2 regions of the Labrys sp. E2SS-1L genome follow, and region 2 is predicted to be linked to the other one. Evidence: predicted binding sites of a transcription regulator. Region 2 holds the regulator's gene; the other holds the start of a gene.

Region 1 (7,833 bases), 2.6 Mb from region 2:
ACGGTGTCCTTGAAGAATTTCAAGGGACCGGCCCCATCGATCTTGGAGGCCTCCAGCAATTCGTCCGGAATGGTCATGAAGAACTGGCGGAACAGCAAGGTCGCCGTCGCCGAAGCGATCAAGGGCAGGGTCAGGCCGGCATAGGTATCGAGCAGATGCAGGTCGGAAACGATCTTGTAGGTGGGATAGATGCGCACTTCCACCGGCAGCATCAGGGTGATGAAGATCAGCCAGAAGGCGAACATGCGGAAGCGGAAACGGAAATAGACGATGGCGAAGGCCGAGATCAGCGAGATCACGATCTTACCCACCGCGATCGCCACCGCCATGATCAGGCTGGTGGTCAGCATGGTGAGCACCGGTTCGCGCGTAGCCCCCTCCGTGCCGTGAAACAGGGTCTGGGTGTAGTTCTTGATCAGGTCGGGGCCGGGCAGCACGCCGATCTGACCGTTGATGATGGTGGTGGCATCATGGGTAGAGGCCACGAAGGCCAGCCACACCGGGAAGGCCAGGACCAGTACGCCCAGGATCAGAATGGCGTGGGGCAGAAGGTTACCGAAACGGCGGTTCTCAACCATGAGCCGTTCCTCTCGATAGCAACGAGAAACAGATCATCAATAAGTCACTTTCTTCTCGATGAAACGGAACTGCAGGGTGGTCATGGCGATCACCATGATCAGCAGGATCACCGACTGCGCCGCCGAGCCGCCAAGATCGCCGCCGCTCTGGCCGTCATTATAGACCTTGAACACCATGGTGATGGTCTCCCCGGCCGGACCGCCATGCGTCACCGCATCGATGATGCCGAACGTGTCGAAGAAGACGTAGACGATGTTGATGACGAGTAGGAAGAAGGTCGTGGGCGACAGCATCGGCAGGATGATGGTCCAGAAGCGCCGCGCCGGCCGGGCGCCGTCGATGGCCGCCGCCTCGATCAGCGATTTGGGAATCGATTGCAGCCCCGCCAGGAAGAACAGGAAGTTGTAGGAGATCTGCTTCCAGGTTGCCGCCAGCACCACCAGGATCATGGCGTGATTGCCGTTGAGCAGGGGATCCCAGGGCAGGCCCAGCTGCTTGAGGCCACGCGCCACCAGGCCGAGCGAGGGCTGGAACATGAAGAGCCAGAGCACGCCAGCCACCGCCGGCGCCACCGCATAGGGCCATACCAGCATGGTGCGATAGAAGGAGGCGCCCTTGATCTTCTTGTCCGCCTGCACGGCCAGGATCAAGGCCAGCCCGAGCGACAGCACCGAGACCAGGCCGGCGAATACCAGGGTGACGCCGACGGCCTTGTAATATTCCGGTTGCTGGAACAGGAGCTGGTAATTCTCGAACCCGACGAATTCGGAGGTGGTGCCGAAACTATCCTCGATGAAGAAGGATTGCCGGATCGCCTGCAGCACCGGCCAATAGAAGAAGATCAGCGTGATCGCCAATTGCGGCGCCAGCAGCAGCCAAGGCAGGGTCTTGCCGGAGAAGACGGAGCGTTTTTCCATGGTCGATCCTAATGGCCGCATCGCTATTGCCGAAAACCGGCAACCCCTTTCGGCGCGATGCTTTAACGCTCTCGACCTTTGTCATTGCCGGGCTTGACCCGGCAATCCAGCACCCAGCCCAGACAGTGACGGTGCTGGACAGGGTGCCCGGGCCAAGCCCGGGCATGACGAAGGTCAGCGTCTTTTCGCTAAGGCTTACGGGCCTGTTATCGCCCCGCGGTGCGGGCGAAGGTCTTCAGGATCGCATCGCCCCGGCGGACGGCATCGTCCATCGCGGCCTGCGCGGTTTTCTTGCCGGCCAGGGCCTGCTCGATCTCCTCGGCCCAGACATCGCGGATCTGGGCGAGGTTGCCCAGACGCAGCCCGCGGGAATTTTCCGTCGGTGCCTTGTTGGTCAGCTCCAGCACGGCGACTTCGCTGTTGGGATCCTTGGCATAGAAGCCCTGTTTCTTGGAGAGCTCGTAGGCAGCCGGGGTGATCGGCAGATAGCCGGTCTCCTGGGCCCACCAGGCCTGCACGTCGGGCTTCGACAGATAGGTCAGGAACTTGGCGATGCCCTTATAGGATTCGTCCGACTTGCCGCCCATCACCCACAGCGAAGCGCCGCCGATGATCGAGTTCTGCGGCGCGCCCTGCACATCGGGATAATAGGGCATCGGCGCCACCGAATATTTGAACTTGGCGTTGGCCTTGACGTTGCCCAGGAAGGCCGAGGAGGTCAGGAACAGCGGGCATTCGCCCGAGGTGAAGCGCCCCTCGCCCTGATTGGTGCGGCCGGAATAGTCGAAGGTCTTGTCCTTCTGGGCCTCGACCAGGTTTTCCAGATGCTTCACCACCACCGGATTGTTGAACTTCAATTCGGTATCGAAGCCATCCAAGCCGTTGGCCTTGGTCGACAGCGGCACGTTGTGCCAGGCCGACAGCTCCTCGATATTGGCCCAGGTGGTCCAGGCCGTGGAAATGCCGCAGGTGGCGTAACCGGCTGCCTTCAGCTTCTTGGCCGCCTCGAAAGCCTCCGGCCAGGTCTTGGGTGCCGCCGTCAGATTGGCCTTCTTCAGCGCATCCTCGTTGACCCACATCACCATGGTCGAGGAGTTGAAGGGAAAGGACAGCATCTCGCCCTTGGCATTGGAATAATAACCGGTGACGGCAGGCAGGTAGGACTTTTGGTCGAAGGGCTCGCCCGCATCCTTCATCAGCTGGTAGACGGGCTTGATCGCGCCCTTGGCCGCCATCATGGTGGCGGTACCGACTTCGAAGACCTGCAGGATATCGGGCGCATTGCCGGCCCGGAACGCGGCAATGCCGGCATTCATCGTATCGGGATAGGAACCCTTGTAGGCGGGAACGATCCGATAGTCGCTCTGGCTGGCATTGAAATCATTGGCCAGCTTGACGATGCGGTCGTTGTTGGCCCCCGTCATCGCATGCCACCACTGGATGTCGGTGGCCGCGACGGCCCCGGTGGATACACTGGCCAGAAGAACCACGGCCGAAGCCAGAACGCTCAACTTCATCACATACTCCCTCAGGATGCGCCGCTTCTTAAAAGGACGGCGTCGTTTAAGACTTCACTGGTTGCGCCTCAATGACGAAGAAATGAAGCAAATATGACAGGTAATATGGTTGCAGGGTTTACCCTCGGCTTCTCCCTGCGTTCGCTTCGGTGCATTGCCCCAATTCCGACGTAGCGAAACCACCATTGATTTCTTTCAATCCCGAGGGCGAGATTAATAGATCATTTTTTTTAATTATAGAAAATTCATTCCATTGCGGGGCTGTATTGTCAAGGCCTGAATCCCATCGAACTGACAGCGGATGGAGCGCTTCCCACCGCAAAATCCATTCGCGGTTTCGATGCCGTGCGCAACGCCGCCAACCCATTGGCATATCGGCGACATCCAGGCATCTGCGCGGCCGGTCGGAGCGCCCCATGGCAAGCCGAAAGAGAGTCGAAACACAAAAGCCGGCATGCCGCCGCCATCGCGTAAGGCATGTCGGCATGCCGATGGGAAGGCCGACGTCCTGATCGCCTTGCCCCCGAATGAAGCATCGCCGCCTTCGTTTGCAATGGCGGCTGTACTTCACGCTCCCTCACCCAAGTCGCTCGTTGCCGACCGGCGCTTTCGAGGCTAAGCAACTGGAAACCAGATTGCCAGGGAGGCTCCATGTCGTCGATTGTCATCGCTCAAGGAGGCGGCCCGACCGCCGTGATCAATCAGACACTCTGCGGCGCCATCGTTGCCGCCCGCCGGCACGACCCGTCACTGCGCATCCTCGGCGCCCGCCACGGCGTCCGGGGGCTGACGCGCGGCGATCTCGTCGACCTCACCGCGCTTTCGGAAAGCGATCTCGAGCGCCTGGCCCGCACCCCGAATTCGGGCCTCGGCTCGACGCGGGACAAGCCCGATCCGGCCTATTGCCAGACCATCCTGCAGGCGCTGGAAAAGCTCGATGCCCGCGGCTTCATCTATATCGGCGGCAATGACACGGCCGGCACGCTCGATCTCCTGCGCCAGCAGTCGACCGGTTCCTGCAGCTTCGTGCACGCCCCCAAGACGATCGACAACGACCTGATGGAGAACGACCACGTACCGGGCTTCATCTCGGCGGCCGCTTTCGTCGCCAATGCCTTCGTCAGCATGGATCTCGATTTCCGGGCGATGCCGGGCATTTATGTCGCCATCGTCATGGGCCGGCATGCAGGCTTCCTCAGCGCCGCGGCTGCCGGCTGGCAGCAGGGCCCGGAGGACGCCCCCCATCTGATCTACACGCCCGAAAAGCCCTTCTCGGTCGAGCAGTTCCTCGATGACGTCAACATGGTCTACACCCGTATCGGCCGCTGCATCGTCTCGATGTCGGAAGGCGTCCAGGACGAGGCTGGCCGTCCCCTCGCCGAGGCACTCGCCGCCGGCACGGTCGAGCGTGACGCCCATGGCAATGTGCAGCTCACCGGCGGCGATCTCGGCATCGAGATCCAGAAGGCCTTGAAGCAGCGCTTCCCCAAAGCGCGCGCCCGTGTCGACACGCTGGGCTATCTGCCGCGGGGCTATATCGGCATCATCGACGAGACCGATGCCAAGGAAGCCTTCGAGGCCGGTGCCTTCGCGGCCCAGAGCGCCTTTACCGGCTCGGGCTCGGTGGTGCTGCACCATGACGGCAAGCATACCTCGCCGCGCATTGTCGCCCTCGACCAGGTCGCCGGGCGCACCCGTCACATGCCCGACAGCTTCTTCACAGGCGCCAACGCCGTCTCGGAAGAAGGCCGGGCCTATTTCCGCCGCCTGCTGCCGCCACGCCCCGACATTTTCACGCCCTTCGTGTAAGGGGCCCGCCCCTCATTTCGTCATGGGCAAGTCTGCGGCCAACGCTCCAGGGCTTCACGGCCTGCGGATGTCAGGCCGTAGATGCCTTTCTCGACCCGCTCGAACCAGCCGTAGACATTGCCCTGCAGGATCTTCGGGGCGTCGGGCACGGTCTTGGCGAGGTCCCGCCGGCGTTGCGGTGCCACCACCAGTGCGGCGGCACAGGCCAGCGCCTGCTGGCGATAGGCCGTCATCTGCGGCGCACGGGTCGAGCCGCCGACGACAGGATCGCCCTGGCGCTTGCGGTGCTCTCTCAACAGGCGGGAACGGCGCTTGGGATCGCGGCGCGGGAACGGCGCCTCAGGCGTGACGATGATCTGCACCTCCCCGCTATCGGACACCCCCAGCAATCCAAAGCCGAGACGGCGGCAGAGATTGCGGAAACGCGCATCGCTCTCGCGCCCCTTGCCGCGTAGGGAGAGACGGGCCGCAAGCCAGATCTCGTCGCAGGCTCCGGCCCTGTCGACGCCTTGCAGCACCAGTTCCAGGTTGAAGCTCTGCTTGAGCTCGCAGATCACCGCCACCGGCGGCTCGCCTTCGCGCAGGGCCAGGACATCACAGCCGCCGATCTCGCCTTTCACCGCAAAATCAAGCGACTCCAGGAAGGCCTTGACCGGTAGATAGAGTTCCGTCTCCAAGGCCGGCCCTCACTGCAGTCCGACCGGATCGACGATACCGGCCTTGCAGCCCTGATCCGTCGGCGAGGCGCCGGCGATCAGGTCGGCCAGCTTGGCACCGTCCTTGACCTCGCCGCGCAAGCCGATTGTCATTTCCACGATGATGCTGCGGCTGCCGTCACGCTTGCAGGCAAAGCGCACCCGCTCGCCGGCCCCCGCACCGAAACCCTGGTCGAAGGCGCTGCGAATCTGGCTGGTGTCGATTTCCTTGCCGACATTGTCGGCGAACAACTTCTGGACGGGCGAGGCGTTGATCTCGCCGATCAGAGCCACCGAGCGGCGGAAATAGGCATCGGCCGATTTCTCGAAGAAGCAGGTGCCATGCTCGATCCATTCGTGTCGATCGAGGAAGGAGGCGGTGCCCGGCATGGCTTTCTCCAGGGCCGTACGGGTCGCCGGCTCGAGCTGGGGCTCGGGCAGGTCCTCCCAGCGATGGGCCTTGTCAGCCTCGATATCGCGCCGCGCCACGCCGCAATAGGCATTGCCGCGCGGCTGCGGCCAGAGCCCGTGCAGCGTGAAATGGCTGGCGTCATAGCGATCGGCGGTTTGCGTACGGCACTCTGTCTTGTCGGGCAGCCCCTCGCAAAAGGCGGCCTGCCAGCTGATGGCGAAGACATAGGAAGCCCCACCCGCCGAAATTGCCGCATCAGATCTGGCCGGGCCAGGCTTGCCCGCACCCGGCGTGGCGGGGGTGCCATTATCGCCCGCCTTGACCTCACCGCAGGAGACGGGCACCCAGCGCTGCGCCGGCTGGGCATCTTCGACCTGGACGCGATAGAAGGTCGGATCGGGCTTGTTGCCGGCAAGCAGCCGATAATCCTGCCCGGGCGTCAATTTGACATCGCCGGGATTGGTCTGCTTGCGGATCGACTGGAGAGCCGGGCAGGCCTCCCGCGCCGTGAAGATTCCCTTCATCGACTCTTCGGCCCTGGCCGACATGAAAGGAACCAAAGTCGAAACGGCCAAGGCCGCCAGCCAGCTCTTGCGCATGCAATTCTCCCGGTCCACCTGAGCAAGGCACGTTTTGGCGAAAACGCGGCCTTGCCCGAACTCGTTGGTTCGACGCGTGTTTGCGGTTCGAGGCGTTTCATTCAACCCACAAACGCTTTTGCGCCGGGCCATGTCGATCCCGATCCTTCTCATCGAGGAAGGAATAAAGCACAGGGCTGAACAGAAACCTACCTGGCCATGTTGCATTGCAGCATAAGCTGGCCGACCTCCGTACCGGCAAGCCATCCGAGCTTTGGGCATCCCGCCCCGGCACATCCGCCGGTAACTTCCTCTAAACCATGCAAAAATAGCATGCCGGGCATACGACTTTGCGCGTGCGATTCTGCACAAATTTTGCCGCGATTTGCCTATATATGCAGCGCAGTAAACGTAGCGCTTTTTCTGGAACCACTCCCGTGACGACCGTCGCTCTCATCAACGCCCTCTCCGCCCGCCTCGTAGCCTATCGCAACCGCCGTCGCCTCGCGACCGTGCGCCGCGAACTGAGCTATCGCGACATGCTGGATCTGGGCATGTATCGCGGCCATATCGACCGCGTCGCCAGCGCCGAGAACGAGCCGATCTGAGCTCCTCTCCAGCTTCGGGCCTGCCATGCCCGCCCGATAGTCCGATCGCGATCCTGGCCAGCCCGGATCGCGATTTTGTTTTCCGACCCTTGCCGTCCCGACCTGCTTTTCATCGCGTCAGCGTGATGAATATCATCACGAAGATTTATTGATGACGACGCGTCTCGATATTCCCCGATTGGCGACATTCGGCTAAAACGGTTTAGCGGGCGGCTCCCGCATCTCTTCCCATCACCCGCATAGCCCAGCGGAACCAGGCCCGATCGGCCTTGGCGTGCGCCAAGATGCCGATTTTTCGTGCCGCAACAAAGGGATAGTCCGCGTTCGCACCCCGCGTGCCGCCGCGGGTCTAGCAGTGACGTATGGACGCCAAAGCAGCCACCCTGCCCTCCTCAGGTGCATTCAGCCCCGAGCGCACGGCCTATTCGATCCTGATGGCGATCAGCGTCTCGCATTGCCTCAACGACACCATCCAGTCGTTGATCCCCTCGATCTATCCGATGCTGCGTGACAATTACGCCCTCAGCTACACCCAGATCGGCCTGATCACGCTGGCCTTCCAGCTGACGGCATCGCTGCTGCAGCCTTTCGTCGGCCTCTATACCGACCGCCGCCCCCTGCCCTATTCGCTCACCGTCGGCATGGGCCTCAGCCTTATCGGCCTGGTGCTGCTCGCCTATGCCCAAAATTACGCCACAGTTCTGATCGCCGCCATGCT
Region 2 (7,833 bases):
ACGCCAACCGAATATCGGCCTCGCTGTTCTCCTCGGGCGCGACCATCGCCTCCACCATCGCCAACGAATTCCCGGACGCGCCGGCCGGCTCGCTGCGCAGCCAGTCGCTGCTGGAGCTGGGCTTCGTGCTCTTCGTGATTTCCTTCATCGTGCTTGCGATCTCCCGCATGCTCGTGCGCACCAACGCCAAGTAAGGGAGAGCATCATGGCCCATCTCGCCCAAAGCAGCGCCCGTCTCGCCCGCCGCCGCGCCCTCGACTATGCCTACAAGGTCGTCTCGATCAGCTTTGCCGCGATCTCCCTGCTGGCGCTGGCCTGGATCCTGTTCACGCTGCTGCGCGAGGGTCTGCCCTCGCTGACCATGGACCTCTTCACCAAGGACATGGCCGATGGCGGCCTGCGCAATGCCATCGTCGGCTCTCTCGTCATGGTACTGCTCGCCCTCCTGATCGGTGCGCCGATCGGCATCATGGCCGGCACCTTCCTGGCCGAGGCCGGCCGCGGCAGCAAATTCGCCGATGCGGTGCGCTTCATCAACGACATCCTGCTCTCGGCGCCGTCCATCCTGATCGGCCTGTTCGTCTACCAGATGATCGTGGTGGCGACAGGCGGGTTCTCCGGCTGGGCCGGTGTGGTGGCGCTGGCCATCATCATCCTGCCGGTGGTCGTGCGCACCACCGAGGACATGCTGGCGCTGGTGCCGATCAGCCTGCGTGAAGCCGCCTTTGCCCTGGGATCGCCGATGTGGAAGGTCATCACCTTCGTGACCTGGCGCTCGGCTCGCACCGGTATCGTTACCGGCATCCTGCTGGCCCTGGCCCGCGCCGCCGGCGAGACCGCACCGCTGCTGCTCACGGCCTTTGGCAATTCCAACTGGTCGCTCAATCTCGGCAATGCCTTTGCCAGCTTGCCGGCTGCCATCTACCAGCTCGCGCCCTATCCCGATCCCAAGGCCGTCTCGGTGGCCTGGAGCGGCGCCCTCCTCATCACCGCCGGCGTGTTGGCGCTCAATATCCTGACCCGCTTCGTGCTCGCTCCCAAGAAATGAGTGCTCCCATGTCCGCTACCCCCCAAGCCTCCATCGCGGTTGCCGAACGCCCCCTCGCCGATCCAGCCGCCGCCGTGAAGCTCAAGGTCGAGAATCTCGACTTCTATTATGGCGAGAAGCATGCGCTCAAGGCCATCAATCTCGACATGATCGACCGGCAGGTCACCGCCATGATCGGTCCCTCCGGCTGCGGCAAGTCGACTCTGCTGCGCGTGCTCAACCGCATGTACGACCTCTATCCGGGGCAGACCGCCAAGGGCCGCGTGCTGCTCGACGGCCAGAACGTCATCGGCAAGGAGATCGACCCGGCGGTGCTGCGCGCCCGCATCGGCATGGTGTTCCAGAAGCCCACGCCCTTCCCGATGTCGATCTACGACAACATCGCCTTCGGCGTGCGGCTGCATGAATCCATCTCCAAGGCGGAGATGGACCAGCGTGTCGAATGGTGCCTGACCAAGGCCGCCTTGTGGAACGAGGTCAAGGACCGCCTGCACGCTTCAGCCCTAGGCATGTCCGGCGGCCAGCAGCAGCGCCTGTGCATCGCCCGTACCATCGCGGTGAAGCCCGAAGTCGTCCTGCTGGACGAGCCGACCTCCGCGCTCGATCCGATCTCGACCGCCAAGATCGAGGAATTGATCGACGAATTGAAGCGAGACTTCACCATCGTGATCGTCACGCACAATATGCAGCAAGCGGCGCGCTGCGCGGATGTGACGGCCTTCTTCTATCTGGGCGACCTCATCGAAGTCGGCCAGACCAACAAGATGTTCACCACCCCGAACGACAGCCGTACGCAGGATTACATCACCGGCCGCTTCGGCTGATCCCTCGGCCAGCGTCGAATTCATTTGGAGGCGGCATGTCCGACCATATCGTTACATCCTTCGACCAGGAACTGCGCGAGCTGCGCAACATGATCGCCGAAATGGGTGGCTATGCCGAGAAGAGCGTAGCCGACAGCGTCGAAGCCCTGCTCAAGCGCGACACCCAGCGCGCCAAGGCGGTGATCGATCTCGACGCCGCGATCGACAAGTTGCAGCGCCAGGTCGAGGACAGGGCCATCCTGATCATCGCCAAGCGCCAGCCGCTGGCTCTCGACCTGCGCGAGATCGTCTCGGCCCTGCGGGTGGCCAATGACCTCGAGCGGATCGGCGACCTCGGCAAGAATGTCGCCAAGCGCGTGGTGGCCATCCACAGTCACGCCCAGCCGGCCCAGCTCTTCGGCGGTTTCGACCACATGGCCGACCTGGTACTCGAGCAGCTCAAGCAGGTGCTCGACGCCTTCGCCCAACGCAATGTCGAGGAAGCCCTCTCGGTCTGGCGCTCGGACGGCGAGATCGATGCGATGTATACCTCGCTGTTCCGCGAATTGCTGACCTACATGATGGAAGATCCGCGCAATATCGGCTTCTGCACCCATCTGCTGTTCTGCGCCAAGAACATCGAGCGCATCGGTGACCACGCCACCAACATCGCCGAGACGGTCCACTATCTCGTGACCGGTGAATCGCCGGCCGGAGAGCGGCCCAAGGCGGACAACAGCACCGATCTCGTCGACCTTCCTGTGCCGGCTAAATAACAAGGGATAGGCCATGCCTCCCAAGGTTCTGATCGTCGAGGACGAAGAAGCGCTGACCCTGCTGCTGCGCTACAATCTCGAAGCCGAAGGCTATGAGGTGGATAGTGTCGCACGCGGAGACGACGCCGAGATCCGCTTGCGCGAAAGCGTGCCGGACCTGGTTCTGCTCGACTGGATGTTGCCGGGCCTGTCCGGCATCGAATTGTGCCGGCGCATTCGCATGCGCCCGGAAACCGAGCGCCTGCCGGTGATCATGCTCACGGCGCGCGGCGAGGAAACCGAACGCGTGCGGGGGCTGGCCACCGGCGCCGACGACTATGTCGTCAAGCCCTTCTCCGTGCCCGAGCTCTCGGCCCGCGTGCGTGCCCTGCTGCGCCGGGCCAAGCCCGATCACGTCGCCTCCCTGCTCAAGGCCGGCGACATCTCCCTCGACCGCGAGACCAAGCGCGTCCATCGCGGCAATCGCGAGATCCGCCTCGGCCCGACCGAGTTCCGCCTGCTCGAATTCCTGATGCAGGCACCGGGACGCGTCTTCGCGCGCGAGCAGTTGCTCGACAGCGTCTGGGGCCGCGACGTCTATATCGACGAGCGCACGGTCGACGTGCATGTCGGCCGCCTGCGCAAGGCGATGAACCGCACGCGCGAGATCGATCCGATCCGCACCGTGCGCGGTGCCGGCTATTCCTTCGACGAGACCTTCGCCAAGCAATCCTGAGCGCGTTTCGTGGGCATTGCCCGCTCGCTCCGCTTCGCCAAGGCTGCGTTGCGCCCTCACCACGCTCCTACGGGGAGAGGGTTAGGGGCTGCGCGACGTAGAGAGCAAGAGTGGGCGACGATATCCGCCCTCCTCCCTCGCCGCGCAGTCACGCCGCCAAATCCGCCAGGCGTGCCTGCAGATAGCGGCGGATGGCCGGATCGCTCTCCAGGCCGATCGCCCGCAAATAGGCATTGCGGGCCTCCTCCGGTCTGGCGGCCCGCACCAGCAAGTCCGCACGCGCGGCCCAATAGGGCTGGTAATCGACGATGCGTCCGTCACCGGCGACCTCGTCAAGTGCAGCCAGACCAGCCTGCGGCCCCATGAGGCGGGCGAGCGCCACGGCCCGGTTGATGGCGGCCACTGGAGAAGCTGTCAGCAGAACCAGGGCTTCATACAATGTGACGATCGCGGCCCAGTCCGTCGTCGCGCAGATGCGTCGATGCGCATGGGCCGATTGCAGCGCGGCTTCCAGCTGATAGCGGCCGATCTGGCGGACCTGGCCGGCCCGGGCAAGCAAGGCCTCGGCCTCCTCGATCAGTCCCGCATCCCAGAGCGTGGTGTCCTGCTGCTCCAGCGGAATATAATCGCCGCCCTGGCCGCGGCGCGCCGCCCGCCGCGCTTCGGCGTGCAGCATCAGGGCCAGCAGTCCCAGCACTTCCGGCTCGCCGGGCAGGAGCGAGGCGAGCAGCCGGCCGAGCCAGATACCCTCCGTCGACAGATTGCGCTCGCGGGCATGAGCCCCTTCCGGATCGGCCCAGCCTTCGGCATAGACGGCATAAACGGCCTCCAGCACCGCGTCGAGACGGCCGGGCAACTCGTCGGGCTCCGGGATGCGGAAGGGGATGCCGGCTTGCTTGATCTTGGCCTTGGCCCGCACCAGTCTCTGGCTCATCGCCACGGGCGAGACCAGGAAGGCGCTGGCGATCGCGCCGGCATCGAACCCCAATATCACCTGCAGGATCAGGGGCGCACGCACGGTGGCATCGAGGGAGGGATGGGCGCAGGCGAACATCAGGCGCAGGCGCTCATCGGGCACGGCATGCCGCTCGCCCTGCTCCGAGGCGAGGGCCTCGACATGGCGGCTGACCTCGTCCGCCTTTTCGCCGCGCAGCCTGGCGCGGCGGGCCGCATCGATCTGGCGGCGCCGGGCCGCGGTCAGCAGCCAGGCTTCGGGATTGACGGGCACGCCGCCCGCCGGCCAATGTTCCATGGCCGCAGCAAAGGCGTCGGCCAGGGCATCCTCGGCCCCCGCAATGTCGCCCGAGCGCGCCGCGAGAAGAGCGACGAGCCGGCCATAGCTGCGTCGCGCCACGATTTCGGCAAGCTCGGCTGCGGGGGCTGAAGACACCGGCTCGGGCCGTTCGCTCAATAGTCCTTCGGGTCCCATATCGGCCGGACCTCGATGGTCCCGATGGCGGCGCTCGGGCAGCGCGCCGCCCAGCCGATCGCGGCATCCAGGTCCGGCACGTCGATGATATAGAAGCCGCCGAGCTGCTCGCGTGTGTCGGCGAAGGGCCCGTTGAGCACCTGGGTCTTGCCGTCGGCGATGCGCACGGTGGTGGCCGAAGCCGTCGGGCGCAGGCGGCTCCAGGGGCCGAGGGCACCGGCCGACTGGAGCGCCTGCGTATAGGCCTGATAGGCCGCTAGGATCTGCTGCTTGTTGGCGGGATCCGCCTTCAGCATGGCTTCTTCGCTGCTGTAGATCAGAATTGCGAACTGCATGGGTTCCTCCTGTCTCCGCCGGCGCATGATGCGCCGGCATGACAATGACGCGCCATCCCGTTCGCTTTCGACAGCGACAGGAAAATTATGCGCTCGCCTTGGTGAGCTGCTCGATCTCGGCCGAACCAAGATTGAGCTCGGTCGCCTTGATCAGGTCGGAGAGCTGCTCGACGCTGGTGGCGCTGGCGATCGGAGCGACGATACCGGGCCTTGCAATCAGCCAGGCAATGGCGACTTGGGCGGGCGTGGCGTTCTTGGCCTCGGCCACCGCGTCCAGGGCGGCGAGGATGCGCAGGCCACGCTCGTTGAGGTAGGTGCCCATGTCGCCGCCACGCGCATTGCTCTTGGCGAAATCGGCTTCGCTGCGATATTTGCCGGACAGGAAGCCCTTGGCCAGTGAGAAATAGCTGGTCACGCCAATCTCGTTCTTGAGACAGAAAGCCTCGAGCTCGCGCTCATAACCGGAGCGATCATAGAGATTATATTGCGTCTGCAGGTTCTCGAAACGCGGCCACATCTCCTTGGTGCTGATCGCCAGCGCCTTGAACATGGTATTGGCGCTATGATTGGAATTACCGATCACCCGCACCTTGCCGTCCTTGACCAGCTCGGCATAGATGCCCAGCGTTTCCTCGAGTTCGACCTCCGGATCCTCCCAATGGGAGAGATAGAGGTCGATATAGTCGGTCTGCAGGCGCTTGAGCGAGTCCTCCACCGCCTGGACGATGTAGTCGCGCGACAGGCCCTTCTTGCCCGGCCCCATTTCCGAGCCGACCTTGGTGGTGAGCACGATGTCGGCGCGATTGCCGCGAGCCTTCATCCACTTGCCGATGATGACCTCGGATTCGCCGCCCTGATTGCCGGGAACCCAGGATGAATAGACATCGGCAGTGTCGATCAGGTTGAAACCACCCCCGACGAAAGCATCGAGGACGGCGAAGGAGGCTTTCTCATCCGCGCTCCAGCCAAAGACATTGCCACCCAGGCCAAGCGGAGCAACCGACAGATCCGACCGTCCAATCGCACGTTTTTCCATGAATGCTCTCCATATTCATGACAACAAATGGACCCGTCCGGCACTTGGCCGTGCCGGTTCGGGCTCAAGGGCCGCAGGGAGTTCAAATCGAATAGGTCAGCTCTTGTTCCCCGCCCCCTGCCTGACGCATCTCTTCCACCGACATGTTGTCGAGCAGGTTGGAAGAGAGGTCCCGCACACGCCGCATCAAAAGGCGTACGGTGCAACCTGGAACATCCGGGCAGTCGAGGCAAGGCTGATAAGCGGTGTGGCTGGCGCAGGCGATCGGCGCGAGCGGGCCGTCGAGAACCCGGATGGCATTGCCGACGCTGATCTGGCTGGCTTCGCGCGCCAGCATGTAGCCGCCGCCCTTGCCTTTCTTGGAGCGTACGATGCCGGCCACGCGCAACTCGCCCAGGATCGCATCGAGAAACTTCTTGGGAATGCGGTTGGCTTCGGCGATTTCCTGGCTTTGCGCCGTCTCGCCGGCCGGCAGGCTGGCGAGGTGCGCCAGCGCCTTGAGACCATATTTGCCCTTGTTCGTCAGCATTGCCCGATTCGCTCCACGCAGGACAAAGTCCATCCTGTCTATCACGAATATAGGGATTATGGACCGAATCGATAAGGCCCCGGACTAGTGTGTCGATCTCCAGACCGACACACCAATTCTGCTTCAACCGCGCAAAGGCCGCCTATACCGGGATTGCCGATGGCCTCAGGTCACCGCCAGCCGGCCCGGCGGCTCGGGTGACAGGTCCTCGTAGAGCGTCTGGGCCTCGCTCGCCGGGCCGCGTCGATCGCCCAAGGCGAGAACGCGATAGACCCGGACGGTACGCTCCAGGGCGATGGTGAGCACATCGCCCACCTTGACGGCCTTGGCCGGGCTATCCGTGCGCGTGCCGTTGAGGCGGACATGACCGTCCGTCACCAGTTTCGCGGCCAAGGAGCGTGTCTTCACCACGCGTGCGTGCCAGAGCCATTTGTCGATCCGAAGACGATCCTGGCTTCCGGCCTGGCTCATAAGTCGGTTCCCTAGAGCAAAACGCGTTCAGACGCGTCTTTGCGATTCGGGGTGACTCCGTCAAATCGCAAAACGCTGTGGATCAGGTCTTGTCCGGCTTGCCGCCCTGCATCTGCTCCTTGAGGGCGAGCAGCTTGGCGAAAGGCGAATTGGGATCCGGCGCGCGATTGGATTCGCGTCCTCCCTGCGGCTTGGAGTCGCTCGACCAGTTGCGCGGGCGGTCGCCGCCCCGCTCCTGCCGATCGGGCCGCGGGCCACGATCGGGACGCGGTCCGCGGTCGGGACGGGCATCCCCCCGGGGCCGCCCGCCTTCGCTACCCTGCTTGCGCTCGCCGAAGCCCCTGTCCTCCCGCGGCCGGCCATTGCCGCGATCATCGCGGCGCGGCCGGTCGAAGCGGTTGGGCCGGTCACCTTGCCGGGCCTCCGTACCTTCGGCAGGAGCTGCGCCTTCCGCTGGCGCCGGACGACCACGGCGGAAGCCGCCGCCTGCCTCCGGCTTGCGCTCGGCGCCGGGCTGGCGGTTGCCATGCTGGGGACGGCCATGGTGATGCGGACGCTGGTGCCGCTCGAAGCGTGCCGGTCGCCAGACCTCGATCTCAGGTACTTCCTCGACCGCCGCCTCGGCGGCGGGCGTCTCGGAGGAGGTTTCGGCCGTGGTCGCAGCCTCTGCACCTTCGATGCCTTCGCTTGC

What was found. The regulator PhoB, encoded in region 2, activates phosphate uptake and scavenging genes when phosphate is short. The targets are predictions, from matches to a motif close to TGTCATNNANCTGTCAT.
Region 1: a site for PhoB is predicted at 3,096-3,112, ahead of ugpB (sn-glycerol-3-phosphate ABC transporter substrate-binding protein UgpB). Genes of this name have one in related genera too.

Annotation. Positions count from the first base shown of each region.
Region 1 is NZ_CP172712.1:4,740,393-4,748,225, forward strand. It holds gene ugpE (sn-glycerol-3-phosphate ABC transporter permease UgpE) at 1-578, opposite strand, end outside; gene ugpA (sn-glycerol-3-phosphate ABC transporter permease UgpA) at 615-1,496, opposite strand; gene ugpB (sn-glycerol-3-phosphate ABC transporter substrate-binding protein UgpB) at 1,703-3,013, opposite strand; gene ACIGJE_RS22155 (diphosphate--fructose-6-phosphate 1-phosphotransferase) at 3,665-4,822, shown strand; gene ACIGJE_RS22160 (DUF2161 domain-containing phosphodiesterase) at 4,843-5,499, opposite strand; gene ACIGJE_RS22165 (ribonuclease T2 family protein) at 5,509-6,528, opposite strand; gene ACIGJE_RS22170 (hypothetical protein) at 6,945-7,115, shown strand; gene ACIGJE_RS22175 (MFS transporter) at 7,478-7,833, shown strand, end outside.
Region 2 is NZ_CP172712.1:1,764,223-1,772,055, reverse strand. It holds gene pstC (phosphate ABC transporter permease subunit PstC) at 1-194, shown strand, start outside; gene pstA (phosphate ABC transporter permease PstA) at 206-1,048, shown strand; gene pstB (phosphate ABC transporter ATP-binding protein PstB) at 1,045-1,872, shown strand; gene phoU (phosphate signaling complex protein PhoU) at 1,908-2,627, shown strand; gene phoB (phosphate regulon transcriptional regulator PhoB) at 2,641-3,342, shown strand; gene ACIGJE_RS08105 (RNA polymerase sigma factor) at 3,491-4,753, opposite strand; gene ACIGJE_RS08100 (YciI family protein) at 4,750-5,106, opposite strand; gene ACIGJE_RS08095 (aldo/keto reductase) at 5,192-6,142, opposite strand; gene ACIGJE_RS08090 (RrF2 family transcriptional regulator) at 6,225-6,671, opposite strand; gene ACIGJE_RS08085 (RNA-binding S4 domain-containing protein) at 6,837-7,142, opposite strand; gene ACIGJE_RS08080 (helicase-related protein) at 7,225-7,833, opposite strand, start outside.